3 regions of the Streptococcus sp. V728 genome follow, and region 1 is predicted to be linked to each of the others. Evidence: predicted binding sites of a transcription regulator. Region 1 holds the regulator's gene; each other region holds the start of a gene.
The links. The regulator NrdR, encoded in region 1, represses ribonucleotide reductase genes. The targets are predictions, from matches to a motif close to ACACNATATATNGTGT.
Positions count from the first base shown of each region.

Region 2: a site for NrdR is predicted at 1,297-1,312, ahead of nrdH (glutaredoxin-like protein NrdH). Genes of this name have one in related genera too.
Region 3: a site for NrdR is predicted at 1,183-1,198, ahead of nrdD (anaerobic ribonucleoside-triphosphate reductase). Genes of this name have one in related genera too.

Region 1 is NZ_JBQJJH010000004.1:179,046-188,977, reverse strand. Features, by position in the region: gene der (ribosome biogenesis GTPase Der) at 1-458, opposite strand, end outside; gene ACTO1Y_RS07595 (NADPH-dependent oxidoreductase) at 472-1,185, opposite strand; gene dnaI (primosomal protein DnaI) at 1,182-2,078, opposite strand; gene ACTO1Y_RS07585 (DNA helicase) at 2,079-3,248, opposite strand; gene nrdR (transcriptional regulator NrdR) at 3,249-3,722, opposite strand; gene ACTO1Y_RS07575 (GntR family transcriptional regulator) at 3,861-4,226, shown strand; gene ACTO1Y_RS07570 (ABC transporter ATP-binding protein) at 4,230-4,925, shown strand; gene ACTO1Y_RS07565 (hypothetical protein) at 4,941-5,672, shown strand; gene ACTO1Y_RS07560 (LrgB family protein) at 5,751-6,446, opposite strand; gene ACTO1Y_RS07555 (CidA/LrgA family protein) at 6,443-6,817, opposite strand; gene ACTO1Y_RS07550 (MarR family winged helix-turn-helix transcriptional regulator) at 6,999-7,379, shown strand; gene ACTO1Y_RS07545 (DUF4649 family protein) at 7,474-7,695, shown strand; gene trxA (thioredoxin) at 7,710-8,024, shown strand; gene ACTO1Y_RS07535 (MIP/aquaporin family protein) at 8,115-8,783, opposite strand; gene ACTO1Y_RS07530 (DUF1307 domain-containing protein) at 8,958-9,521, opposite strand; gene ACTO1Y_RS07525 (hypothetical protein) at 9,557-9,730, opposite strand.
Region 2 is NZ_JBQJJH010000002.1:187,954-197,885, forward strand. Features, by position in the region: gene nrdE (class 1b ribonucleoside-diphosphate reductase subunit alpha) at 1-894, opposite strand, end outside; gene nrdH (glutaredoxin-like protein NrdH) at 964-1,182, opposite strand; gene ACTO1Y_RS02325 (phosphocarrier protein HPr) at 1,545-1,808, shown strand; gene ptsP (phosphoenolpyruvate--protein phosphotransferase) at 1,813-3,546, shown strand; gene udk (uridine kinase) at 3,670-4,308, shown strand; gene ACTO1Y_RS02340 (ECF transporter S component) at 4,342-4,905, opposite strand; gene coaC (phosphopantothenoylcysteine decarboxylase) at 4,889-5,440, opposite strand; gene ACTO1Y_RS02350 (phosphopantothenate--cysteine ligase) at 5,452-6,141, opposite strand; gene ACTO1Y_RS02355 (formate--tetrahydrofolate ligase) at 6,362-8,032, shown strand; gene lysS (lysine--tRNA ligase) at 8,117-9,607, opposite strand; gene ACTO1Y_RS02365 (histidine phosphatase family protein) at 9,748-9,932, opposite strand, start outside.
Region 3 is NZ_JBQJJH010000003.1:30,135-40,066, reverse strand. Features, by position in the region: gene ACTO1Y_RS05890 (damage-inducible protein CinA) at 1-1,138, shown strand, start outside; gene nrdD (anaerobic ribonucleoside-triphosphate reductase) at 1,263-3,470, shown strand; gene ACTO1Y_RS05880 (hypothetical protein) at 3,482-3,622, shown strand; gene ACTO1Y_RS05875 (GNAT family N-acetyltransferase) at 3,660-4,160, shown strand; gene nrdG (anaerobic ribonucleoside-triphosphate reductase activating protein) at 4,166-4,762, shown strand; gene ACTO1Y_RS05865 (uridine kinase family protein) at 4,759-5,391, shown strand; gene rpsJ (30S ribosomal protein S10) at 5,657-5,965, shown strand; gene rplC (50S ribosomal protein L3) at 6,048-6,674, shown strand; gene rplD (50S ribosomal protein L4) at 6,699-7,322, shown strand; gene ACTO1Y_RS05845 (50S ribosomal protein L23) at 7,322-7,618, shown strand; gene rplB (50S ribosomal protein L2) at 7,636-8,469, shown strand; gene rpsS (30S ribosomal protein S19) at 8,572-8,853, shown strand; gene rplV (50S ribosomal protein L22) at 8,865-9,209, shown strand; gene rpsC (30S ribosomal protein S3) at 9,222-9,875, shown strand; gene rplP (50S ribosomal protein L16) at 9,879-9,932, shown strand, end outside.

The DNA.
Region 1 (9,932 bases):
CCTGTCCCAATACCGTGTACAGACGAGATTGGTAGAGGTTCGCCCAAGCCAAGAGCGTAGAAATCATAGATATCATTTCGCATCTCAGGATTGTCAACCTTGTTGACTGCGAGGATAACAGGTTTATGTGTCTTATAGAGTTTACGAGCTACGTATTCGTCTGCATCTGTGATTCCTTCTTTTCCAGAAACGACAAAGACGATGACGTCTGCCTCTTCCATGGCAATCTCTGCCTGGTGCTTGATTTGTTCCATAAATGGAGCATCAACATCGTCAATCCCTCCAGTATCAATCATACTAAAAGAACGATTGAGCCATTCACCAGTCGCATAGATACGGTCTCGTGTTACTCCTTCAATATCTTCGACGATTGAGATGCGTTCCCCTGCAATACGGTTAAACAGGGTTGATTTCCCAACATTGGGACGTCCTACAATGGCAACAGTTGGTAAGGCCATGTTTTCTCACTTTCTACAATAAGTTCTTTTGTTCAAGATTTTCTCTAGTTGAGCTTGGTTCAGGCTGACCGAATTGCTCCGCAAGACGCTGACTCCAAGTGGTAGTCGCACGCGCTCCTGCGTATTCAGTCTGCACACGGTCATAGGCTTCAATAGCCTCAGTTGTTTGTTCTTGGTATTCTTCCTCAAAAACAACATTATCGAGTGGCAATCTTGGTTTTACATCATGCTTTTGATTTGGCACACCTAGTGCAATCCCAAAAACTGGATAGGTGTAGTCAGGTAGCTTGAACAATTCTGCTAATTCAACAGATTTGTAACGCACTAAACCGATAATCACTCCACCATAGCCAAGGCTTTCTGCCGCAAGCAAGGTGTTTTGCCCAGCTAATGCAGCATCTACTGAAGTGATGAGGAGCCCTTCAACTCCTTGAGGTTGGAAAGTATCTGTATGGAGACGAGCTCCTTTTTCTGCACGGTTTAAATCACCCACAAAGAGGAGAAAGGCAGCAGACTGACGAATCGCTTCTTGAGGAACAAGCTCATACAAAGCTTCTTTCTTTTCTTGACTTCTGACTACAATCACAGAATACGATTGGAAATTTTTCCAAGAAGAAGCCATTTGGGCAGCTGATAAAATCTCATTCAAGTCCTCTTGAGGAATCACTTCTTCTTTAAATCTGCGAACCGAGGTATGAGATTTCATTAAGGTGATTGTTTCACTCATCGGCGATTTTCTCCTTCTAGTCGTGTTTCCTCTGCTAAGTAACGGATACGCTCCATCACACGTCTAGCTTCCCAGGTTTCATCATTTCCGTTCTTTCCTTTAGCAAAATGTTTTTCCAAATCTTCAAAATTGAAATTTGAAGTAAAGAAGGTCGGTAAATCTTCTTGCATACGATATTGAAGAATCACTTGTAAGACTTCATCTCGTACCCAAGGTGTTGATTGCTCAGCACCAATATCATCAAAAATCAAAACTTCAGCTTGCTTGATTTCATCCACCAAACTCTTTACATTACCATCACCGATAGCATTTTTAACGTCAATGACAAAGCTTGGATAGTGAAGAAGGGTAGATGAGACGCCACGTTTTTCTGACAAATCATGGGCTAGGGCAGCCACCATAAAACTCTTCCCAACTCCAAAGTCTCCATAGAGATAGAGACCTTTACGGTTGTCTGGATAATCATTAACAAATTTAATCATTCTATTTAGAACAGTTAAACGAGCAACATCATCACGATAAACATCTAAAAAACTGACATTTTTCAGGCTAGATGGCAAATTAATTAAGTTAAGACGCTTCTTAATCGCCGCTTCCTTCTCAGCCGCAATTAGTTCTGGAGTTTCCTCATAGGATACATCCGCGTAACCATGATTCATGACTAAAATTGGCTTATAACCTCGAGCAATATAGTCGGTATCTCCGCGAAGAAACTTATCACGTTCGGTGATGTATTGGTTAAATTTAGAGATACTACGATTCAATTCCTCTTGACTGAGAGATTCCTTCTGGATAAAAGCCGCAACATCTGGATCTTTTACAATCTGCTGGACCAAGTCCTGGTATTGAAAACGACTAGGATGACCTTTAAGTACATCTCCTACACTTTCCATCTATTCCCCTCCATTATCTAATTTTGCTAACAATTCTAGAGTTTGGCGTTCCATTTCTTCCAACTCCTCAGCTGATGACGTATTTTTATATTCTGGATTACTCCATTTTGGGACATTACTTTTGGCTTGGCTTGTTTTCGCTGATTTTTGTTCTTGCCCCTTTTGATTCTTCTCTCTGATGCGAAGGACAGCTTCTTCAGCAGTTCTGATCTTGTTATAAGAGTAATCATTGGCCACTTTCATGGCATATTTTTCATTGAGGTTAGCAGAATCAACCTTATTGAAGGTCAAGAGTATAACAATGTTGATAACCTCATCAAGCAAGCCCAAATCTGCCATCTGTTTTAACAAATCACGTTCAGATTGGATAATCCCTGCATTTCGGGTTTGTTTGATTCCCGCCAAAAATTGTAAAGCTGTTTTACTTTTAGCTTCTCTGATAATGGCTGCTTCTTGGGGACTAAAGTCCGATGAAACAGACTTTTGAGCTAATTTTTCACGCATACGCTTGACAGAAATAACTTGCGAAACAGCTGTTGCTTTGGCTAGCTGATAGGTTTCAAACCAGGTCCATTTTTTCTCGTCAGCTATTTTAAACAGTTCTAAGACATCTGTCTGTTCATCTTGGAAACGGAGGCCGTCTCTCGCCATAAGTTGACGGAAATGTTCCAAATCAAAATCATTTGGAAAATTAGCTTTTCCGAGTGTTTCCTCAGTGTCAGCCATATCATCTATCTCTGGAAAGACCTGACTCAAAGGAACGGTCAAAGCTTCTCCCTCCGCAGACTCTTGGCGCAAATCAGAAACTGCTGGCTCACCGATTTTTTTCTCCAATAAGGTACGATAAACCGTATGACGCAAGAAATCCGAGCTAGAAAGCGTTGGATGAATAGCAAGTTTATAGGCATCTCCATTTTGGTAAAGAGTGACCAAGTTGAAGGCTGATAAGATTTTAAAAGCTTTTAAGAGCCTATCCATCCCGAAATTGAGATGATTGAGAATAGCAGCAAAAAGATGTTCCTTTTGCCCATTATCCCAAAAGGCTAGGGTGTAAAGGTAAAGACTCAGCGCATCCTGACCGATAATCGGGAGGTAGCACTGCACCAGAGATGTGGGATCTTGCGACACCCGATTATTCTTTAGAAAAGAAAAACGATCATTAGGCTTCATTTATTTTTCCTTTTTCTTCTTTGAAGATTGCGTAATTTGTTTGAGAAGGTTCTCGAGCTCACTCACGTCTTTAAAACTACGATAGACACTAGCGAAACGAACATATGTGATTTCGTCAAGTTCTGCTAGCTCTTCCATGACGAGAGAACCAATATCTTCACTTTGAATTTCATTATCATTGCGACTGAGGAGTTTTTGTTCAATACGATTGACGACCATGCCAATCTCATCACTGGACACCGGACGTTTTTGAGCTGAACGGATAATCCCGTTAAAGATTTTATCTCTTGAGAACTGCTCTCGTGTGCCATCCTTTTTGACTACAACTAGCGTTCTTTCTTCTACACGTTCATAGGTCGTAAAACGATGTTGGCATTCTTCGCACTCACGTCTTCTTCTAATCGTATTTCCTTCTTCAGCCTGACGGCTATCGATAACACTTGATTTAGTAGCGCCACATTTTGGACAACGCATGCCTTCCCCTCCTTGTCGTTTTCTTTTCATTATACCATTTTTTGAGCAATTCCCAAAATAATTCTCCTTTTGGCTTGACAAGTTTTTTGTTTAGTTGTACTATTTAATTAACACAAGAAAAATAGAAGGGAGACCGTGATGTCCTGGACATTTGATAACAACAAACCCATTTATTTGCAGATTATGGACAAAATCAAACTGCAAATTATTTCCCACAAACTTGAGCCTAGTCAACAACTACCAACTGTTAGAGAATTAGCAAGTGAAGCTGGTGTCAATCCAAACACCATCCAACGCGCCCTATCAGACCTGGAAAGAGAAGGCTTTGTATACAGCAAGCGGACTGCTGGCCGCTTTGTCACAGAGGACTTGGACTTGATTTTCCAATCCCGCAAACAACTATCCGAAGAACAACTGCAACAGTTTGTCACAGCCATGGTAGAATTTGGCTATGAAAAAGAAGAACTACCTACTGTTTTGAGAGATTATATTGAAGGAGTTTAGACTATGACCTTATTAGAATTTGAAAATGTTTCAAAATCCTATGGACAAAATCCTGCCCTAAAAAATGTTTCCTTTGAAATCCCAGCTGGTAAGATTGTTGGTCTCCTTGGCCCAAATGGTTCTGGAAAGACAACCTTGATTAAGTTGATTAATGGCTTGCTCCAACCTGATGAAGGACGTATTCTTATCAACAATACAGAGCCTAGTCCCGAAACAAAAGCCATTGTGTCTTATCTACCTGACACGACCTACCTTAACGAGCAAATGAAAGTCAAAGAAGCTCTTACCTTCTTCAAAACCTTCTACAAGGATTTCAATCTTGATCGTGCTCAACACTTACTTCGTGACCTGGGTATCGACGAAAACAGTCGCCTTAAAAAGCTCTCCAAAGGGAACAAAGAGAAGGTCCAATTGATTCTTGTCATGAGTCGTGATGCTCGCTTATATGTCCTTGACGAGCCCATCGGAGGAGTCGACCCTGCAGCCCGTGACTATATCTTGAACACCATCATCAACAGCTACTCCCCAACTTCGACTGTCTTGATTTCAACTCATTTGATTTCAGACATCGAGCCAATCTTGGATGAGATTATTTTCCTCAAGGATGGAAAAATCGTCCGTCAAGGAAATGTAGATGATATTCGCCACGAATCTGGAGAGTCTATCGATCAACTCTTCCGTCACGAATTCAAAGCTTAGGTAAAGGAGATTCTTATGTTTTGGAATTTAGTTCGTTATGAATTTAAAAATGTCAACAAATGGTTTTTTGCCCTCTATGCAGCTGTACTATCCCTATCTGTCATCATAGGAATTCACGGTAGTGCCTTATCAAGTACCTATTATCAAGACAAAGGTGCTCTCATGTTATTCTTTCTAGCTCTGGTTTTTGGGGGCCTCGTTATTACTCTGAGTATTTCAACCTTAATTTTGATCATTCAACGATTTAAGGGAAGTGTCTATGACCGTCGTGGTTATCTAACCCTAACCCTTCCAGTATCTGAACACCAGATTCTCTCTGCTAAAATCCTTGGAGCCTTTGTCTGGTCTTTGACAAGTACAGTGGTCTTTCTTTTGAGTCTTTACATCATCATTGCCATGATTAGCCCTGATGTCTTCATATCAACCTTATTCAAGGATCTTTTCGACTACTATCTAGGCAATTTATGGTTAAGCCTGACAACTTATGTCTTAAATACCCTTGCCAGCATCCTTTGTATCTACTTGTCTATTTCTATCGGTCAACTATTTGATGAATACCGTACAGCTCTAGCTGTTGTGGCCTATATTGTGATTCACACTCTCATTGGATTTAGCGATCTTTTCTTAAATATTAGTATAAATTACAGCTCTTTTCTCACTTATGAAATCATTAAAGATATCATTTTGATTGTTGTCTACTATATCGGCACCTACTACATCTTGAAGAATAAAGTTAACCTTCAATAATAAAAAACCCCTAGCAAATGAATTTTTGCTGGGGATTTTTATTGTTAAACAGATAAAAGGCCAAGAGATACTTGACCTTTAACTCAATATTATACCAGCTACAATTGGACTGATAAAGACATAAAGCAGACCTGTGACACCGATTGCCAAACCAGCCATGGCACCTGCAACTGATCCGTAGCGAAAAGCGGTCCCTGTTCCAACGGCGTGACCTGTTCCTCCTAGAGCCAAACCGGCAGCTACTGGATCGTCAATTTTTAGCCATTTTAAGAGTGTCGGTCCGATAACGCTAGTCAAAATACCAGTCGCTACTACTACGACCAAGGTGATTGTTGTGATTCCTTGTAGCTTTTCTGTGATTCCAACCGCCATCGCAGTCGTTACCGACTTTGGAAAAAGTGAAATCGCCAAGAAGAAATCCATGCCGAAAAATTTGGCGACTAGTGCTGTAAAAGTAGTATTCACGATGACTGCTAAAAAACTGCCTAACAAAATACTTCTAACATGGTGTTTCATGAGGTGAAAACTCTTATAGAGAGGAATTCCTAAAGCTACTGTTGAGGGAACAATCAAGTTATTCAGATAAACCCCACCTTGATAATAGGCAGCGTAAGAAATACCCGTAAATTTCAGAAATGCTATGATAAACAAGGTTGCTAGCAGTAAAGGAGTTGTCAGAGGATGAGGGTAGCGTCTAAAGATAATCATCCCTCCTAGATAAGCTAGGATTGACAAGGCTATCCCAAAAAGTGGATTGGATACAAATTCGCTCATTTGGCACCTCTTTCTTCGTAATCACCTTCATAACGCTTTTTGATAAATTGAACGACCAGCGCAATCAAGATAATATTGATGACTGCTGCAAAAAAAACAATCAAGACAATGGGCAATAAATAGGGAGCAATCACATCAAATTTCTCCATAATCCCAACTGCAGGAGGCAGAAAGAGAATGGTCATGTTGGCCAGAAGAAAATTCCCAACCATGTTGACATGACGTACCCGCAACCACTTGAACTGCAAAGCCAAAAATAAAATAATCAAACCGATAATGCTTCCAGGAATAGGCAAATGGAAAAAGCTAGAGATTCCCTCACCAATCAGTGAAATGACAAAGAGAATCATTAACTGAACATATAACTTCATCGTATACTCCACAAATAGACTTTCTGCATACCAGTTTACTCTTTTTTCAGAAAATTTCAAGGAAATACACAAGAAACATCCTTCTTGCTATCTCATGGAAAAAGTTGTATACTAATTGCGTGCGCAAGCATCTTAGATGTATAAAGCTATTTACAACTATTATATAGGAAAGGAGATTGACGTGACTTACTTAGATAAATGGTTTGACTTCAACCGCCGACAAGTAGAATTAGAAGCTATTTTAGAGCAAACGATCGCTGAGCAAAGCGAACAAAGTCTAACGCTCAAAGAATTCTACCTCTTGCACTTTTTAAATCAGGCTCAAGAAAAATCTTTGAGACAGATTGACTTGCCAGATAAACTTCATCTGAGCCCTAGCGCTGTATCACGGATGGTGGCACGCCTAGAAGCAAAAAACTGCGGTTTACTTAGTCGGAGATGTTGTGACCAAGACAAGCGAGCTAGTTTTATCTGCCTCACTAAGGAGGGCCAGACGGCTCTTGCTTATCTACAAAAAGCAGTCGAAGAAAGTCTTGAAACAAAAGCAAGTTGGTTATCTTAAAGTTTTTTAAAAAACTTGCGTGCGCAATCAATTTTCTTGACATTCCTTTTTCTGAGGAGTAAAATGAAGACATGATTTAACAAAGGAGAATCCTATGATTGAAATCACTTATTTAGATGCCAGCAAGCAAGAGAGAACAATGACCTTCGAGTCATACGAAGAATTTGAACGTTCTCAACATGCCTGCCTGATTGGTGTCGCCGACTATTACCCTGTCCAAAAACTAACCTACAATGGTCATGTTCTGGACTACCATGGGACTTATGGGGATGTTTTCTTCTATCTCATGAAACAAGATTTAAGCCAATATAACTAAAAAGGAGAAATACTATGGCAAAAGCAATTACAGATGCAACATTTGAACAAGAAACAAAAGACGGATTGGTCTTGGTAGACTTCTGGGCAACTTGGTGTGGTCCATGTCGTATGCAAGGTCCAATCTTGGACAAATTGTCTGAAGAACTTTCAGAAGATGTCTTGAAAATCGTTAAAATGGACGTTGACGAAAATCCAAACACAGCTCGTGCATTTGGAATCATGTCTATCCCTACTCTTCTCTTCAAGAAAGATGGACAAGTCGTTAAACAAGTTGCAGGTGTTCACACAGCTGAACAAATCAAAGCTATCGTTGCTGAATTGAGTTAATTATAAAATCCCTCACCTCTTATCGTGGGGGATTTTAATATACAAAAAAGCCTACTCTCCAATGTGAAGAGTAGGCTTTTTGCGTTTCAATTATTCTTCAGTTCCAAGGAAGTTTTTAGCAACAAGAGCTGCAAGAACTCCACCAACGATTGGTGCAAGGATGAAAATCCAAACTTGTTGAAGGGCTGCGCCACCTACCAATACAGCAGGAGCCAAGCTACGAGCTGGGTTTACTGAAAGACCAGTAATATTCAATCCAACAAGGATCAAAGCAGTCAATGACAAACCAATCACCAAACCAGCAATTGCCCCATTACCTTTACTTGCTGAAGTTACAGTCATGATCACCAAAACAAACAAGAAAGTTGCAATTGTTTCAAACAAGAAACCACCAAAGACAGTTACACCATTTGCCAAGGCATTTTCACCAAGACTTGCAGTTGACATACCTGAATTTGCCAAGAGGAAGAATACAGCTCCAGATGCAAGGAAAGCACCAACTACTTGACCAAGAATGTAGTTTACAAGCTCTGAAGATGACAAACGTTTGTTTACAAACATAGCGATAGAAACAGCTGGGTTCAAGTGAGCACCTGAAACAGTTCCAATTGAGAAGGCTGCGACTACGATTGCTAAACCAAAAGCAAGAGCAATCCCAAGGTGTCCAAGTCCTTCAACACCATTTCCAAAAACAACAGCTCCTGTTCCGATGAACACAAGCATAAATGTACCGATTAATTCAGCAACAAATTTTTTCATAATTAGTCTCCTTTTTTTCAACTACCTATTAGTCTATCAAAAGAAGGGGAGGGATTCAAGAAAAGTGCTTGGAAAATTGCAGGTCTTTGCACTTTTGGTTACCCGAGGCTAGTCAGGACAAACAGCACCAAGGACGGCTAAGGAGTGTCTTTGGTGCTGTTTATTTGGTTGAGTTTATTCTGTATATTCAACATAACCTTTTTCTTGTAATTTAGCTGCAGCTTCACTAATTTTCACTGGTTTTGGTTTGGTCGCAGGAAATTGATTTGGATCGCGTCGATGTAACTCTTTCCAGTCCATAGTTTGGTAATCATATATTACGGTTTGAATGTATTCTCCATCTTCCTTCTCAACTTTAGAGGTTATTCCAGTTACATCCTTATAAAGCTCTTGACTTTTGTTCAGAAGTTGAACAACCTCTTCTTCAGATTTGCCTAATCCTTTAGGGTTATAAAAGTAAATACCAATCTGTTTATAGACGATGTCATCCTTGAAGTAGTAGATAAGAAATGTTGATCCACCTTTATCTATACGCTTGAATCTTTGTACACCGTCTTTTGGCAGAGCTTCTGTTGTATTTTGTTTATTGGACGCTACTTGTGTTGTTGGAGCAGTCGTGGTTTCTTGAGCTGTTTGTGAAGTTTGCGCTGCGCTTCCTGCTGAATTGTTTTGTCCGCAAGCCGCAAGGGCGAAAACCGTTAATAGTAATACGAGTGATGTTTTTAAAGTTTTATTCATAGTGATTTACGTCTCCCTTGATCACTTTTATTTTACTATTGAACATAACCATTTTCAAGTAATTTTGGAACACCGTCACTATATTTTAAGATTGACGGATTATCATCTGGATGTGTTTCAGGAGATCGCTTATGTAATTCTTTCCAAATTTCTTCCCGACTATAGCTTGGTTTTTCTTCTGTCACTTTACTTTGTAATTCTTGATACATCCCTAGCACCTCTGCTTTTCTAGTCACTGATCAAAAAGCCATTCATAGATGACTTTTTATTTCTTAAACATCGAATTTTTAATGAAAGAGAATATGGTACAAAAATGAAGTAAAGCACAAGCAATACCAGCTCTACTTTCAGTTCAGTTTTGAAATCACGGCCTCCAACGGCTTTTTTGAAAATAGCTACAAATAATCCAAA
Region 2 (9,932 bases), on a different contig from region 1:
TTCGTTTTTACGTGCTAATTCGTAGAATTTATCTGGTACCACAACACCAAGTGATAAAGTCTTCACACGAACTTTTTCATCGGCATTTTCTTTCTTAGTTGAAAGGAAGGCGATAATGTCTGGGTGGAAGACGTTGAGGTAAACAACCCCAGCACCTTGACGTTGACCAAGTTGGTTAGAGTAAGAAAAGCTATCTTCGAAAAGCTTCATAACTGGAACGACACCAGAAGCCGCACCTTCATATCCTTTGATAGGGGCTCCAGCTTCACGAAGGTTGTTGAGGGAAATTCCGACACCGCCTCCGATACGTGAAAGCTGAAGAGCTGAGTTGATAGAACGTCCGATAGAGTTCATATCATCTGTTACCTGAATCAAGAAACAGGATACCAATTCACCACGACGTGCACGACCTGCATTTAAGAAAGATGGTGTAGCAGGTTGGTAGCGTTGGTGGATGATTTCATTTGCGATATCAGTTGCGATAGTTTCATTGCCATCAGCAAAGTAAAGAGCGTTAAAGAAGACACGGTCTTCCATGCTCTCAAGATAGTATTCCCCATCATTAGTTTTCAAGGCATATTGATTGTAAAACTTGTATGCTGCCATGAATGACTTGAATTGGAAGTTTTGATCTTTAATAAATTGATAAAGCTCTTCTAAGAATTCTGGACGATATTTTTGGATAAAGGCTGTTTCGATGTAGTCGTGTTTGATAAGGTAATCAATTTTATCAGTGATAGAATTAAATACCATAGAATTTGGTACAACGTTCTCTTTAAAGAAAGCATCCAAAGCTTCTTTATCTTTGTGGAGCATAATTTGTCCATTAACAGGACGGTTGATTTCATTGTTTAGACGGAAGTATGTTACATCCTCAAGTTGTTTTAATCCCATAAAATTCCCTTTATTTCATTACAAAAGAAAGGCTTCTAAGATTTACATAGAAGCTTTTAATCCTGATACTTAAGCAAGTTTTTTAAGTTTTGCTGGTTGGAAACCAGAGAAAACTTCAGTTGGTGTTTGAATGATAGGAGCAGCGCTGAAGCCTAGCTCTTTAACTTGTTCGATATATTCAGGTTGTTCATCAAGATTGATTTCGCGATAAGCGATGTTGTTACTATCTAAGAAACGTTTGGTCATTTTACATTGAACACAATTATTTTTAGAATAAACGGTTACCATTCTGTAACTCCTCCTTCAAAAATTTAATTACTTCTTAAGTATATCAGAAAAAAAATCTTTGTCAACGAAGAAAAACTAAATATTGTAGATTTCTTTTGGTCGAAAGACAACTAAACACAATATGTAGTGATTACAAAAAAATAAAACCCATAAATAACAGCGTTTTCTAAATGTTAAAATTATAAAAAACTACATGATGTATTTTGATATATAAAATAGAAGATTTTCAGCAAGTTATCTGAAAGGAAAAAGAAGAAATCCCATAAAATACTTGAAAAAAATCCCAGAAGATGATATAATACCAAACTGTAAGGGTTATCACATATAACTCAAAAAAGAAAGAACAAAAGGAGAGTCAAACTATGGCTTCTAAAGATTTCCACGTAGTGGCAGAAACAGGTATTCACGCACGTCCAGCAACATTGTTGGTACAAACTGCTAGCAAATTTGCTTCAGATATCACACTTGAATACAAAGGTAAATCAGTTAACCTTAAATCTATCATGGGTGTTATGAGTCTTGGTGTTGGTCAAGGCGCTGACGTAACAATCACTGCTGAAGGTGCAGACGCTGATGACGCTATCGCTGCTATCTCAGAAACAATGGAAAAAGAAGGATTGGCATAAGGAAATGACAGAAATGCTTAAAGGAATTGCGGCATCTGATGGTGTTGCCGTTGCCAAAGCATATCTACTCGTTCAACCGGATTTATCTTTTGAAACTATTACTGTCGAAGATACAAATGCAGAAGAGGCTCGTTTGGATGTTGCTCTTGAAGCTTCTCAAAACGAGCTTTCTCTTATCCGCGAGAAAGCTGTAGGTACGCTTGGAGAAGAAGCGGCACAAGTATTTGACGCTCACTTGATGGTTCTTGCCGACCCTGAATTGATCGGTCAAATCAAAGAAACTATCCGCGCTAAGAAAGTAAATGCAGAAGCAGGTCTGAAAGAAGTTACAGACATGTTTATCACTATCTTCGAAGGAATGGAAGACAATCCATACATGCAAGAACGTGCAGCGGATATCCGCGACGTTACAAAACGTGTTTTGGCAAATCTTCTTGGTAAGAAGTTACCAAACCCAGCTTCTATTAATGAAGAAGTAATCGTGATTGCACATGACTTAACTCCATCTGATACTGCTCAATTGGACAAAAACTTTGTAAAAGCTTTTGTAACAAACATTGGTGGACGTACAAGCCACTCAGCTATCATGGCTCGTACACTTGAAATTGCTGCTGTTTTAGGTACAAACAACATTACTGAACTTGTTAAAGATGGTGATGTTTTAGCAGTTTCAGGTATTACTGGTGAAGTTGTAATTAACCCAAGTGAAGAACAAATTGCAGAATTCAAAGCAGCTGGTGAAGCTTACGCTAAACAAAAAGCTGAATGGGCTCTTTTGAAAGACGCTAAAACAGTTACTGCTGATGGAAAACACTTTGAGTTGGCTGCCAACATTGGTACACCTAAAGACGTTGAAGGTGTGAATGATAACGGTGCAGAAGCTGTTGGTCTTTACCGTACAGAATTCTTGTACATGGATTCACAAGACTTCCCAACAGAAGATGACCAATACGAAGCCTACAAAGCAGTTCTTGAAGGTATGAATGGTAAACCTGTTGTCGTTCGTACAATGGATATCGGTGGGGATAAAGAACTTCCTTACTTCGATCTTCCTAAAGAAATGAACCCATTCTTGGGTTACCGTGCTTTGCGTATCTCTATTTCTGAAACTGGTAACCAAATGTTCCGTACACAATTGCGTGCCTTGCTTCGTGCATCTGTTCACGGTAAATTGCGTATCATGTTCCCAATGGTTGCTTTGTTGAAAGAGTTCCGTACTGCTAAAGGTATTCTTGAAGAAGAAAAAGCAAAATTGGTTGCTGAAGGCGTTGCTGTTGCAGATGATATCCAAGTTGGTATCATGATTGAAATCCCAGCTGCAGCGATGCTTGCGGATCAATTTGCTAAAGAAGTTGATTTCTTCTCAATTGGTACAAACGATCTTATCCAATACACAATGGCTGCTGACCGTATGAACGAACAAGTTTCATACCTTTACCAACCATATAACCCATCAATCCTTCGTTTGATCAACAACGTGATCAAAGCGGCACATGCTGAAGGTAAATGGGCAGGTATGTGTGGTGAAATGGCCGGTGACCAAACTGCTGTTCCACTTCTTGTCGGAATGGGCTTGGATGAGTTCTCAATGTCAGCCACATCTGTACTTCGTACTCGTAGCTTGATGAAGAAACTTGACACAGCTAAGATGCAAGAATATGCTAACCGTGCTCTTACTGAATGTTCAACGATGGAAGAAGTTCTTGAACTTTCAAAAGAATACGTTAACTTCGATTAATAATTTAAAAACCTTGTAACAATAAGTTACAAGGTTTTTTTGTTTCTGCGTATAGAAAACTCTGTCTGTAAAATTTCCAAAAATTATGGTAAAATAGACAACGGACAATACAAGGAGGCAACTATGCAAAATAGACCAATCATTATCGGAGTAACAGGAGGTTCTGGAGGAGGAAAAACAAGTGTTTCTAAAGCAATTTTATCTCATTTTCCAAACGAAAAAATTGCTATGATCGAACACGATTCCTACTATAAAGATCAATCTCATCTAACTTTTGAAGAACGAATCAAGACTAACTATGATCATCCTTTTGCTTTTGATACTGACTTGATGATTGAGCAAATCAAGGAATTGTTGGCGGGTCGTCCTGTAGATATTCCTACCTATGATTATGCTGCCCATACTAGAAGTTCGAAAACCTATCGTCAAGAACCTCAAGATGTCTTTATCGTAGAGGGAATCTTAGTTCTAGAAGACAAACGCCTTCGTGATTTGATGGATATTAAGATTTTTGTAGATACTGATGACGATGTACGTATCATTCGCCGTATTAAACGAGATATGGAAGAGCGTGGTCGTAGCTTGGATAGCGTTATTGATCAATATCTTGGTGTAGTAAAACCTATGTATCACCAATTTATTGAACCTACAAAACGTTACGCTGATATTGTGATTCCTGAAGGAGTAACCAATACGGTAGCGATTGATTTGTTGACTACTAAGATTGAAAAGATTTTAGAAGAAGCTCGTTTAGCTCAGTAATAACTAAAAAAACTGTATCTCTTGATACAGTTTTTATTGTTTAATTTTTTCAAGTCTTGGAACAATGGCGAGAGTTAAAATAGCCGAGATAATTAATTCTGCTATCGAATTTGTAGAGATAACAGTCGCTAATAGTTTTTGAATATTTCCATCAAAAACATTACCAAAGAGGAAGAAGATACCACCTAAGACAAATACTGTATTTGTCAGCGAGCCAAGTGCACCAGCAAAAATGAGCCCGGCTTTTCCCTTTAGTAGTTTATAAACGAAATAAGGTGTCAAACCAATCAAGATACGTGGGACAATTGCAATCACAACTGAATATAGGTTACCATTAGGTACAAAAGGTGAGAAGAGATAGCTGGTTGGTAGAATTGTAAGTGTATTAACTGTTAAGCTAATCATACCCATTAAAAATCCAAGGATTGCACCAATCCGTGGGCCGTAAATGATACTTCCAATAATAACAGGAATATGTACAATAGTAGGTTTAATTGGGAATGGTAATACATTAAATAAGATTGAGGTCAGCAGATGGATGACAATCATACTGGCAAAAAAGATAGCAACAGGTGCGATGTTAGAGCGTTTGTTCATTAAGAGTTTCCTTTATTCTTTCTATAATAATTTCCAAATCGGCTAAAGCGCCGCTTCCGAAATCGCCACAAGCTAAGAGAGATTCTTTAGGAGAGATGATCTCGTATCCATAGCTTTCAAGAGTTTTAAGATTTGTCTGTGTGGCAGGGTGGGTAAACATTTTTGTATTCATGGCAGGAGCAAGTAATTTAGGGATATTATCTGGTAATGCCAGAGCAGTACTAGTCACCATATTATCAGCAAAACCATATGCTAATTTTGCAATGGTATTAGCAGTTGCTGGAGCAATGATAAACAAGTCAGTTTCTTTTCCTCTTTCGATGTGATTGACTTGGTCTGGATAAGGTTCTTGCATGACATCGAGATGAACCAGATTTTGGGACAAAACTTGCAGTGTTAATGGTTGTATAAAATCTGTAGCAGCTTTTGTCATCAAGACCGATACACTATGTCCTTGCTTTTTCAAAGAACTGACTAAATCGGCAGCCTTGTAGGAAGCAATTGAACCAGTAATTGCAAGAGTAATATGAGCCATAACTTTCCTTTCTAAAAAGTAAATCCTTGAATTTTTTTAATTATTAGCTCAGCGATTTCTTGTTTGCTGTATGCTGTTTGATAATCGTTTTCTTCAACTAAGTAAGCCAGGTGTTGTTCAGAGTTTATTTGATTCAAATCGTTAGCAACAATAATGTCTGCTTGATTCTTTTTAAGACTTTCTCTAGCAACATCTATCAAATGATCCTTTGTGACATCAACCAGGAGTTTAAAACCTATTAGATGAATTTTAGGATTCCATTCTTTGACCAGAGAAATAATCTTAGGATTTTTCTTAAGAAAGAGAATCTGAGTATCTTCCTTTGAAGAAATTTTGGACTCAGTATTCTGCTTAGTTAGAAATTTAGATAGATCTTGACTTGCTTGTACCTCATCTATACTTGTCATGTAGACTGGGGTGTAGTCAGATACAGCCATAGAATGAATTAAAACTTGATAATCTTTAACAAGATTTCGCATCTCCTCAAGTAAATCCAAAGTATTCTTTATTTCTATGATTTTAAGATTTGGATGACTAGCTGGTCTAACTGCCTGAGAAGTTGTAATCAAGCAAACTTCATGACCTGCTTTTATTAAAGCTTCTGTTATAACCAAGCCAAGATGACCTGTAGAGTGATTAGTGATAGAGCGAACACGGTCTATAGCCTCACTAGTACCACCAGAAGTTACTAAAATTTTCATAGAACCATTTTACACAAAAAAGACTTTTAAGTCAAAGAAAGCGGTTTAGTTTAGCTTTGAGTTATTATAGTTATTATCTATAAAGACATATAAAAAATAGATAATTCTTGTAATTTCACAGAATTATGGCAAAAAATACGAACAATAAATTCATTTTTGTATAAATAAATCTTGTTTTATGATATAATGAGTTAACACATTAGATGTAGAGGAGTTTTGAATGAAAACAGATATTGAAATCGCACAGAGTATCGAGCTAAAACCAATCGTTGATGTTGTAGAGAAACTTGGTATTTCTTACGACGATTTGGAATTGTACGGAAAGTACAAGGCTAAGCTCAGTTTTGATAAAATCCGTGCAGTTGAGAGCAATCCAGTCGGGAAATTGATCTTGGTAACAGCCATTAACCCAACACCAGCAGGTGAAGGAAAATCAACCATCACTATCGGGCTTGCAGACGCCTTAAATAAGATTGGTAAGAAAACCATGATTGCTATCCGCGAACCATCTCTTGGTCCTGTTATGGGGATTAAAGGTGGTGCAGCTGGTGGTGGTTATGCGCAAGTTTTACCAATGGAAGATATCAACCTTCACTTTACTGGTGATATGCATGCTATTACAACTGCAAACAATGCTCTTTCTGCCTTGATTGACAATCACTTGCATCAAGGGAATGATCTAGGTATCGACCAACGCCGTATTCTCTGGAAACGTGTAGTCGACTTGAATGACCGCGCTCTTCGTCACGTAACTGTTGGCCTTGGTGGTCCGCTTAATGGTATTCCACGTGAAGATGGATTTGATATCACTGTTGCTTCAGAAATCATGGCAATCCTTTGCTTAGCAACTGATGTTGAAGATTTAAAACGTCGTTTGGCTAATATCGTTATCGGTTACCGTTATGACCGTACACCAGTTTCAGTTGGTGATTTACAGGTTGAAGGTGCCTTGGCATTGATATTGAAAGATGCTATCAAACCGAACTTGGTTCAAACCATCTATGGAACACCTGCCTTTGTACATGGTGGCCCATTTGCCAATATCGCACACGGATGTAACTCTGTCTTGGCTACAACTACAGCCCTCCATTTGGCAGATTACACAGTAACAGAAGCAGGTTTTGGTGCTGACCTTGGTGCAGAGAAATTCCTCGATATCAAAACTCCAAACTTGCCAACTGCGCCAGATGCAGTAGTTATCGTTGCAACCCTTCGTGCTCTTAAGATGAATGGTGGAGTTGCTAAGGATGCTCTTACAGAGGAAAATGTGGAAGCAGTTCGTGCAGGTTTTGCAAACTTGAAACGTCACGTTGAAAATATCCGTAAATTTGGTATTCCAGCAGTTGTTGCTATTAACGAATTTGTATCTGATACAGAAGCAGAAATCGCAGCTTTGAAAGAACTTTGTGCTTCCATTGATGTTCCGGTTGAGTTAGCTAGCGTATGGGCTGATGGAGCTGAAGGAGGAGTGGCTCTAGCTGAAACGCTTGTCAAAACAATTGACGAAAAACCTGCTAACTACAAACGTTTGTATGACAATGACCTTTCAGTACAAGAAAAGATTGAAAAGATTGTCACTGAAATCTATCGTGGAAGCAAAGTAAACTTCGAGAAGAAAGCTCAAACTCAAATCGCACAAATCGTACAAAACGGTTGGGACAAATTGCCAATCTGTATGGCCAAAACTCAATATAGTTTCTCAGATAATCCAAATGCTCTTGGTGCACCTGAAAACTTTGAAATTACTATTCGTGAATTGGTACCAAAATTGGGGGCAGGCTTTATCGTCGCACTTACTGGTGACGTTATGACCATGCCTGGACTTCCAAAACGACCAGCTGCTCTCAACATGGATGTTGAAAGCGATGGAACAGTTCTTGGTTTATTCTAAGTAAACAAAAAAAGACAACCTTACATTTGGAGGTTGTCTTTCTAGTTATTTAAAACTCCTAGAAAATTTCTAGGAGTTTTGTTTTTATTTCATAGTTGGGAAGAGCAATACATCACGGATAGTAGTAGTATCTGTGAGGAGCATGCAGAGACGGTCGATACCGATTCCCAAACCACCTGTTGGCGGCATACCGTATTCAAGGGCTTCGATGTAGTCATAGTCAATGCCTGTTGCTTCATCGTCACCAAGTTCTTTAGCTTTAGCTTGGGCTTCGAAACGGCTAAGTTGATCGATTGGATCATTCAACTCAGTAAAGGCATTTCCGTATTCTTTAGTCATGATGAAGAGCTCGAAACGATCTGTAAAGCGCTCATCTTCAGGATTTTTCTTAGCAAGTGGTGATACAGCTACTGGGTGACCGTATACAAATGTTGGTTGAATCAATGTTTCTTCAACAAATTCTTCAAAGAAGGCATTGATGATGTGACCAACTTCTGTGTAGTGTTTTTCAACTGGAACTTTCTTCTCAGCTGCGATAGCTTTAGCTTCTTCGAAAGTCATATCTTTCCAGAAATCAACACCAGTAATTTCCTTGATTGCATCAACCATGTGTACACGTTTAAATGGTTCATTGATTTTGATTTCAGTTCCTTGATAGATAACTGGACCGTCACCTTTAACAGCTTTAGCTACGTGTTGGATAATACCTTCAGTCAAGTCCATGATATCGTGGAAGTCTGCATAAGCTTGATAAACCTCGATAGAAGTGAACTCAGGGTTATGTGTAGCATCCATTCCTTCGTTACGGAAGATACGACCAATCTCATACACACGTTCCATACCACCAACGATAAGGCGTTTCAAGTGAAGCTCAGTCGCGATACGAAGTACCATGTCGATGTTTTGTGCATTGTGGTGTGTGATGAATGGGCGAGCAGCAGCACCACCAGCTTCGTTGTGAAGAACAGGTGTTTCGACTTCAAGGAAACCTTGAGCATCGAGGTAGCGACGAATTTCAGAAATGATTTTTGAACGTGTGACGAAGCGATCAAAGCTTTCACGGTTAGAAATCAAATCAAGGTAACGTTTACGGTAGATTGTTTCAACGTCTGAAAGTCCGTGGAATTTCTCTGGAAGGGGACGAAGGGCTTTAGACAAGTGTGTGATGTGAGTAGCCTTGATAGAGAGTTCTCCCATATCCGTACGCATCACTTCACCTTCAACACCTAGGAAGTCACCAAGGTCAGCTTTCTTAAAGATTTCGTAGTTTTCTTCACCGACAGCATCTTTACGAACGTAGATTTGGATTTGTCCTTCGCGGTCTTGGAGGTGAGCAAAACCAACCTTACCCTTACCGCGTTTTGTTACCAAACGTCCAGCGATAGTAGCAGTTTCGTTTAATTCGTGTAGTTGTTCTTTATCAAGGTCAGCAAATTTATCTTTTAGTTCTTGAGAGTTAGCAGTACGTTCAAAACGTTTCCCGAATGGATCAATTCCTTGTTCACGGAGCGCAGCCATTTTTTCACGGCGAACGATCTGTTGGTCATTCAATTCTTCCATATGTTCTGTTGACATGGGTTCCTCCTAGTTTTTAATCAAATTTTGAAATAATAAATCAATTTTTCACGATACTCCCATTTTATCATAAAAAGTCAAGAAATTCACGGATATTCTATAAAAACTAAAAAGAACTTGACGTAATTGATCAAGTTCAATTATTTTTTTTGATAAGAAGTATCGTTCCAAGTCTTAAGAGTAAATTTTTCGAAGTCGTCGGTCTCTATAATTGTTAGACTTGCATTGGCCAAACCACCATTATTACGAAGATGCGCTTCATTAAATCCTAAAAGTGTTCGAAGACTTGCAGTAAGATTTGCTCCGTGGCCAACCAGTAATAGTT
Region 3 (9,932 bases), on a different contig from region 1:
TCAACAAGTGCTGACAGTCTTTTATATCCTCGCCAGTGCTCTTAGTTTTGGTGGTGGCTATGCGACTATTCTTGCCCTTCCGTTCTTATTCTATGCTCTCAGTTTAGCGATTGCTTACTTTGCAGAACCAGATCATGATAAAGGTTTCATACGTATTGGGATTAGCCTGGCCCTAGCATTTTTCTTTGCACCTTTGGTGACAATTTTATATGCATTTGTCTTATTTTTTGCAGTAACTGCTTTTAATGTTGGGCGCAACAACTTGACTCATGGCCTCTATCAATTCTTTGCGGCGGGTCTTGGTTTTTCAATCTTCTTTTATCCAATTGGCTACTATACAGCTTATAAAGGTAGCTTCGGAAATGCCATTAGTCAAATCCTCTATCCATTAGATAGTTTGAACTTCACCTCTAACTCGGGGTTACTCGACAACATCCTCTTCTATGGATTATTGGCAATTGCTCTTGGAGCATTGACGTTGGCTTTCACAGGTCTCTTCCAATCTAAACCATTGAAACAATCAGTCTTATCAATCTCTGCTGCAATAGCTGTTATTTTGGTATTAGTTTTAGAAATTTTCTCTACAGATCTTATCAATGGTAGTCGTATGGTTGAATTGTTACCCTTCTTGTCTATTCTATTGTTAACTCGAATTCGCACGTGGGAATTAGAGGGAGCCAGCCGTCGTAGAAGACGCAGAGAAGAAACGTCACCATGGGGCACTTTTGTGAAAGGAAATGCCTATCTGCCAATTTTAGCTCTCGTTTATCTATTTTTAGCTCCTGTAGTTTCACGATATGTGCTTCATGCAGAACAATATAAAGAGCGCACTAGTATTGAGGCTAAGATTAAAAGTGAAACACAGGCTACAGAACGTATCTATGTATGGGATAATCTGACAAGTAGTTATAAGGCTAGTGAGCGTTTAGCAGCAAGTCAGTTGCTATCTCCTAGATTGCATACAGGACTTGATGCAAATCGTACTAAGCTTGTAAATGATCTTCGAGATAATCAACCAAAGATGATTGTAGTGAATACAAAAACATCTCTTTGGACAGAAGTTGAGCAGCTTTTAGCTGAAAATTATCAAGCCGTTCCAAGTGATTACAAAGATTTCAAACTCTACAAATTAAAATAAAATTATCAATATCTTGTGTAATTTTAAAAAAAATTTATTTTTTTACACAAGATATTGATTTTTATTTTTTTAGTGATATAATACTTTTTAGAATCAATATTATATTTAAGAAAAGGGTATGGATATGATTGTATTGGAAGAGAAGACTGTCCCTGATCCAACGTTATTCGTTGAAAAGCGTGACGGTAGACGTGTCATTTTTGATGTAGATAAGATTGACAAAGCGCTTCGTAAGGCTGCGGAAAAGGTTATGGATGTAACTCCTTTGGTCGAAAAGCGCCTTAGTGCCCTGGTTGAGCGTATCGTTGATGAGATCCATAGCCGTTTCCCGCAAGGTGTAAAAATCTATGAAATCCAAAACATCGTTGAGCACGAGTTGCTGGAAGCTAAAGAATATGCCTTGGCTGAGGAGTATATCACTTATCGGACTCAAAGAGATTTTGAGCGCTCAAAAGCGACAGATATCAACTTTAGTATTCATAAGCTTCTCAATAAGGATCAAGCGGTTGTTAATGAAAATGCCAATAAAGATAGCGATGTCTTCAACACCCAGCGTGATTTGACGGCCGGGATTGTTGGAAAATCAATCGGACTTCAAATGCTTCCTAAGCATGTGGCTAATGCCCATCAAAAAGGGGATATCCACTATCACGATTTGGACTACAGCCCCTACACTCCTATGACCAACTGCTGTTTGATTGATTTTAAGGGTATGTTGGAAAATGGTTTTAAGATTGGGAATGCTGAGGTAGAAAGTCCTAAGTCTATCCAAACTGCGACGGCGCAAATTTCACAAATCATCGCAAACGTCGCATCTAGCCAGTATGGGGGCTGTTCGGCAGACCGTATAGATGAAGTTTTGGCTCCTTATGCAGAGAAAAATTATCAAAAACACCTTAAAGATGCAGAGGAATGGGTCCTACCTGACAAGCACGAAGAATACGCCTGGAAGAAAACTCAAAAAGACATCTATGATGCCATGCAATCTTTAGAGTACGAGATTAACACCCTCTTTACCTCAAACGGGCAAACGCCATTTACTTCTCTTGGTTTCGGTTTAGGCACTAGTCGTTTTGAACGCGAAATTCAAAAGGCAATCCTGAATATTCGAATCAAGGGGCTGGGTTCAGAACATCGTACAGCCATCTTCCCTAAGCTCATCTTCACACTTAAAAGAGGACTTAACTTGGAGGAAGGTTCGCCTAACTACGATATTAAGCAGTTGGCTCTCGAATGTGCCACTAAGCGTATGTATCCAGATGTCTTGTCTTACGATAAGATTGTCGAGTTGACAGGTTCTTTCAAGGTTCCGATGGGATGTCGTTCTTTCCTCCAAGGTTGGAAGGATGAAAATGGAGTTGAAGTCAATTCAGGTCGTATGAACCTAGGTGTGGTAACGGTCAATCTTCCTCGGATTGCCCTTGAATCTGAAGGCGACATAAATAAGTTCTGGGAAATCTTCAATGAGCGTATGAATATTGCAGAAGATGCACTGGTCTATCGTGTAGAGCGAACCAAGGAGGCGACGCCAGCTAATGCGCCTATCCTCTATCAATACGGTGCTTTTGGTCATCGCCTAGGAAAAGAAGAAAGTGTTGACCAACTCTTTAAGAATCGCCGTGCTACTGTTTCGCTTGGATATATCGGGCTCTATGAAGTGGCAACAGTATTCTTTGGCAACAATTGGGAAAATAATCCAGAAGCCAAAGAATTCACCCTTGATATCATTAGAGACATGAAACATCGAGTAGAAGAATGGTCAGACCAATACGGTTATCACTTCTCTATTTATTCAACGCCATCTGAAAGTCTGACAGATCGTTTCTGTCGTTTGGATACAGAGAAATTTGGATCTATTCCAGACATTACTGATAAAGAATACTACACAAATTCCTTCCATTATGATGTCCGAAAAAATCCAACTCCTTTTGAAAAATTGGACTTCGAGAAGGTTTATCCAGAAGCGGGTGCATCAGGTGGATTTATCCACTACTGTGAGTACCCAGTTCTTCAACAAAATCCAAAGGCCTTGGAAGCTGTTTGGGACTACGCTTATGATCGTGTAGGTTATCTAGGAACCAATACTCCGATTGATCGTTGCTACAAGTGCGATTTTGAAGGGGATTTTGATCCAACTGAGAGAGGTTTTGCCTGTCCTAATTGTGGCAATAGTGACCCTAAAACAGTAGATGTTGTCAAACGGACTTGTGGCTATCTTGGAAATCCGCAAGCGCGTCCGATGGTGAATGGTCGTCACAAGGAAATTGCTGCGCGTGTCAAACACATGAACGGTTCTACTATTAAAACAGCAGGGCATGAAGTAACAAATTAGAAAGAGATAGCATGGGAAAATATCAATTAGACGATAAGGGTAAGGCCTTGGTTCAACGATTCCACGAAAAGCATTCAAAGGGTGGAGTCAATAAAAAAGATCGAGTAGCCAGCCTTAGAGAACAATTTTTAAATAAGAACAAGAAAAAGTGAGAGTCCCCTCTCACTTTTCTCATAGCGGGAGGAATACATGGGATTACGCAGACCGACATTGGCAGATAAAGGAACCATTCTAAACATGATGGCAGAGTTTGAACAGACTCAATCAGCCCACGATGGTGGATTTTGGGATGCTGAGAACTTTGATTATGAGAATTGGCTAGAAACTAACCTTAATAAAGAAATGGGAATAAACTTGCCTGAAAATCGCGTTCCATCAATTCAGTTCGTATTGTTTGATGAATCAGATCATGCTTTAGGTTTTTTAAATTTACGGTTGAGATTAAATGAGGGATTGCTGAATTATGCTGGCCATATCGGCTATTCCATCCGCCCTTCTGAAAGGGGAAAAGGTTATGCTAAGGAAGCTCTCCATCAAGTTCTTCAAGTAGCTAAGGAGAAAAACATTCATCGTGCTTTGGTGACTTGTAGCACAGAAAATCCTGCCAGCCGAGCTGTTATCTTAGCTAATGGTGGGAAGTTAGAGGATGTTCGAAATGGAACGGAGCGCTATTGGATAGAGTTGGAGTAGAAAGTATGACATGGAATACACCAAAACCAGGCGAGTGGAAGAGTGAGGAGCTTAGTCAGGGACGTATTATTGATTACAAGGCTTTCAACTTTGTCGATGGCGAAGGAGTCCGCAATTCTCTCTATGTAGCAGGCTGTATGTTTCACTGTGAAGGTTGCTACAATGTAGCCACCTGGTCTTTCAATGCAGGAATTCCTTATACGCCAGAATTAGAAGAACAAATTATGGCAGATCTTGCCCAGCCTTATGTTCAAGGGTTAACATTGCTAGGAGGAGAACCATTCCTAAATACAGGTATCCTTCTGCCTCTTGTGAAACGTATTCGGAAAGAATTGCCTGACAAAGATATCTGGTCTTGGACAGGCTACACCTGGGAAGAAATGATGTTAGAGACGCCTGACAAATTGGAGCTTTTATCGCTGATTGATATCTTAGTCGATGGTCGCTATGATAAAAACAAGCGCAATCTCATGCTCCAGTTTCGTGGCTCTTCCAATCAGCGTATTATCGATGTGCAAAAATCTCTGCAAAGTGGAAAAGTAGTTATTTGGGACAAGCTTAACGATGGCAAGCAAAACTATGAACAGGTCAAGAGAGAATGAAGAAAAAAGAGTTAATAGAAAGACTAGTATCAGAAATAGAGTCGGGAAAAGTAAAAACTCTGGGTATATACGGCCATGGAACTTCAGGAAAATCAACTTTTGCTCAAGAATTGTACCAAGAACTTGATTCTCAAAAGGTAAATTTACTAGAGACAGATCCCTATATTACTTCGGAACGACATTTGGTGGTGCCCAAAGAGACACCGGACCAAAAGGTGACAGCATGTTTACCAGTGGCACATGAACTGGCAAGCTTACAGAGAGATATTCTAGCCTTGCAAGCGGGTATGGATGTCTTGACTATCGAAGAACCTTGGAAAGCCAATGAAGTCTTATCTGGAGCAAAACCAATTCTGATAGTCGAAGGGATGTCTGTGGGTTTTCTACCCAAGGAACTCTTTGACAAAACTGTATGTTTCTACACGGATGAAGAGACAGAATTAAAGAGGCGTCTAGCTCGAGATACGGCTGTGAGAAATGGCGATGCATCCTTTATATTGGCTAGTCAGCAAATGAGACGGGAACAGTATCTGCAATATTATAAAGAAACCGAGTCAAAAGCAGATATCTTGATAAATCAATCGAATGATACATTTCAGATCAAAACAAATATTATAAATAATATATAGAAGAAAAAATAAAAATTTGCTCTTCATTTATGCCTTTTTTAGGTAAGGAGCAATAAGAAAACAGTTTCATCTAAAAAATTAAAAAAATCTTGCCAAATCCCTTGCAATCGCAGGGGCTTTGTGTTATTCTATTATGGTGCTGTAAATTACAGCCTTAGCTTTGATGCAAGAGGTTGCGACACGCTCGGTTGCATTGCCACGCAATGCGCGTCGGTTTTCTTGTGGAGCTAGCCTATTATCTTAAATAGACGAAAAGGAGAAAAAGATGGCAAACAAAAAAATCCGTATCCGTTTGAAAGCTTACGAACACCGTACGCTTGACACAGCGGCTGCAAAAATCGTAGAATCAGCTACTCGTACAGGTGCACAAGTTGCGGGTCCAATCCCACTTCCAACTGAGCGTAGCCTCTACACAATCATTCGTGCGACTCACAAATATAAAGATTCTCGCGAACAATTCGAAATGCGTACACACAAACGTTTGATCGACATCATCAACCCAACTCAAAAAACAGTTGACGCTTTGATGAAATTGGATCTTCCAAGTGGTGTAAACGTAGAAATCAAACTTTAATTTAAAGCTTGATACCTTGAGCATAAAAAACGCTCGTTAAAAACTTTTTGAATAAAAAATATAGAAAAGGAACTATTTTCTCATGACAAAAGGAATCTTAGGGAAAAAAGTGGGAATGACTCAAATCTTCACTGAAGCTGGCGAATTGATCCCTGTAACAGTTATCGAAGCAACTCCAAACGTTGTTCTTCAAGTTAAAACTGTTGAAACAGATGGTTACAACGCTATCCAAGTTGGTTTCGATGACAAACGCGAAGTATTGAGCAACAAACCTGCTAAAGGACATGTGGCAAAAGCTGACACGGCTCCTAAGCGCTTCATTCGTGAATTCAAAAACGTTGAAGGCTTGGAAGTTGGTGCTGAAATCACAGTTGAAACTTTCGCAGCTGGAGACATTGTTGATGTAACTGGTACATCTAAAGGTAAAGGTTTCCAAGGTGTTATCAAACGCCACGGACAATCACGTGGACCTATGGCTCACGGTTCTCGTTACCACCGTCGTCCAGGTTCTATGGGACCTGTTGCACCTAACCGCGTATTCAAAGGTAAAAACCTTGCAGGACGTATGGGTGGCGACCGCGTAACAATTCAAAACCTTGAAGTTGTACAAGTTGTTCCAGAAAAGAACGTTATCCTTATCAAAGGTAACGTACCAGGTGCTAAGAAATCTCTTATCACTATCAAGTCAGCAGTTAAAGCTGGTAAATAATAAGGAAAGGGGAACACAGTCAAAATGGCAAATGTAACATTATTCGACCAAACTGGTAAACAAGCGGGCGAAGTTGTTCTTAACGATGCAATCTTTGGTATCGAACCAAACCAATCTGTTGTGTTTGATGTGATCATCAGCCAACGCGCTAGCCTTCGTCAAGGAACTCACGCAGTTAAAAACCGCTCAGCTGTTTCAGGTGGTGGACGCAAACCATGGCGTCAAAAAGGAACTGGACGTGCTCGTCAAGGTTCTATCCGCTCTCCACAATGGCGTGGTGGTGGAATCGTCTTCGGACCAACTCCACGTAGCTATGCGTACAAACTTCCTCAAAAAGTTCGTCGCCTTGCACTTAAATCTGTTTACTCAGAAAAAGTTGCTGAAAACAAATTTGTAGCCGTTGATTCTCTTGAATTTACAGCTCCAAAAACTGCTGAATTTGCAAAAGTTCTTGCAGCTTTGAGCATCGATTCTAAAGTCCTTGTTATTCTTGAAGAAGGAAACGAATTCGCAGCTCTTTCAGCTCGTAACCTTCCAAATGTGAAAGTTGCGACTGCTACAACTGCAAGTGTTCTTGACATCGCAAATAGTGACAAACTTCTTGTTACTCAAGCAGCTATCTCTAAAATCGAGGAGGTTCTTGCATAATGAATTTGTATGATGTTATCAAAAAACCTGTTATCACTGAAAGCTCAATGGCTCAACTTGAAGCAGGAAAATATGTATTTGAAGTTGACACTCGTGCACACAAACTTTTGATCAAGCAAGCTGTTGAAGCTGCTTTTGAAGGTGTTAAAGTTGCAAATGTTAACACAATCAACGTAAAACCTAAAGCTAAACGTGTTGGACGTTACACTGGTTTTACTAACAAAACTAAAAAAGCTATCATCACTCTTACAGCTGATTCAAAAGCAATCGAGTTGTTTGCTGCTGAAGCTGAATAATCTAAGGAGGAAATATCGTGGGAATTCGTGTTTATAAACCAACAACAAACGGTCGCCGTAATATGACTTCTTTGGATTTCGCTGAAATCACAACAAGCACACCAGAAAAAACTTTGCTTGTTGCTTTGAAGAATAAGGCTGGTCGTAACAACAACGGTCGTATCACTGTTCGTCACCAAGGTGGTGGACACAAACGTTTCTACCGTTTGGTTGACTTCAAACGTAACAAAGACAACGTTGAAGCAGTTGTTAAAACTATCGAGTACGATCCAAACCGTTCTGCAAACATTGCTCTTGTACACTACACTGACGGTGTGAAAGCTTACATCATCGCTCCAAAAGGTCTTGAAGTTGGTCAACGTATCGTTTCAGGTCCTGAAGCAGATATCAAAGTCGGAAACGCTCTTCCGCTTGCTAACATCCCAGTTGGTACTTTGATCCACAACATCGAATTGAAACCAGGTCGTGGTGGAGAATTGGTACGTGCTGCTGGAGCTTCTGCTCAAGTTTTGGGTCAAGAAGGTAAATACGTTCTTGTTCGTCTTCAATCAGGTGAAGTTCGTATGATTCTTGGAACTTGTCGTGCAACAGTTGGTGTTGTCGGAAACGAACAACATGGACTTGTAAACCTTGGTAAAGCAGGACGTAGCCGTTGGAAAGGTATCCGCCCAACAGTTCGTGGTTCTGTAATGAACCCTAACGATCACCCACACGGTGGTGGTGAAGGTAAAGCACCAGTTGGTCGTAAAGCGCCATCTACTCCATGGGGCAAACCTGCTCTTGGTCTTAAAACTCGTAACAAAAAAGCGAAATCTGACAAACTTATCGTTCGTCGTCGCAACGAGAAATAATTTTAAACTAGTCGCTTAAGAGCTAGATAATCCGCCAGCTCGGTAGCGCTCCTCGTGAGCGCAAGCCGCTGTGGTACTATATTTAAAGGAGAAAATATTAAAATGGGACGCAGTCTTAAAAAAGGACCTTTCGTCGATGAGCATTTGATGAAAAAAGTTGAAGCTCAAGCTAACGACGAAAAGAAAAAAGTTATCAAAACTTGGTCACGTCGTTCAACGATTTTCCCAAGTTTCATTGGTTACACTATCGCAGTTTATGATGGACGTAAACACGTACCTGTTTACATCCAAGAAGACATGGTAGGTCACAAGCTTGGTGAATTTGCACCAACTCGTACTTACAAAGGTCACGCCGCAGACGACAAGAAGACACGTAGAAAATAAGGAGAACATAAATGGCAGAAATTACTTCAGCTAAAGCAATGGCTCGCACAGTACGTGTTTCACCTCGTAAATCACGTCTTGTTCTTGACAACATCCGTGGTAAAAGCGTAGCCGATGCAATCGCAATTTTGACATTCACTCCAAACAAAGCTGCTGAAATCATCTTGAAAGTGTTGAACTCAGCTGTAGCTAACGCTGAAAACAACTTTGGTTTGGATAAAGCTAACTTGGTAGTATCTGAAGCATTCGCAAACGAAGGACCAACTATGAAACGTTTTCGTCCACGTGCGAAAGGTTCAGCTTCACCAATCAACAAACGTACAGCTCACATCACTGTAGCTGTTGCAGAAAAATAAGGAGGTAAAATCGTGGGTCAAAAAGTACATCCAATTGGTATGCGTGTCGGCATCATCCGTGATTGGGATGCCAAATGGTATGCTGAAAAAGAATACGCGGATTACCTTCATGAAGATCTTGCAATCCGTAAATTCGTTCAAAAAGAACTTGCTGACGCAGCAGTTTCAACTATTGAAATTGAACGCGCAGTAAACAAAGTTAACGTTTCACTTCACACTGCTAAACCAGGTATGGTTATCGGTAAAGGTGGTGCTAACGTTGATGCACTTCGTGCTAAACTTAACAAATTGACTGGAAAACAAGTACACATCAACATCATCGAAATCAAACAACCTGATTTGGATGCTCACCTTGTTGGTGAAGGAATTGCTCGTCAATTGGAGCAACGTGTTGCTTTCCGTCGTGCACAAAAACAAGCAATCCAACGTGCTATGCGTGCTGGAGCTAAAGGAATTAAAACTCAAGTATCAGGTCGTTTGAACGGTGCAGATATCGCCCGTGCAGAAGGATACTCTGAAGGTACAGTTCCACTTCACACACTTCGCGCAGATATCGATTACGCTTGGGAAGAAGCAGATACTACATACGGTAAACTTGGTGTTAAAGTATGGATCTACCGTGGTGAAGTTCTTCCAGCTCGTAAAAACACTAAAGGAGGTAAATAACCAATGTTAGTACCTAAACGTGTTAAACACCGTCGTGAATTCCGTGGTAAAATGCGC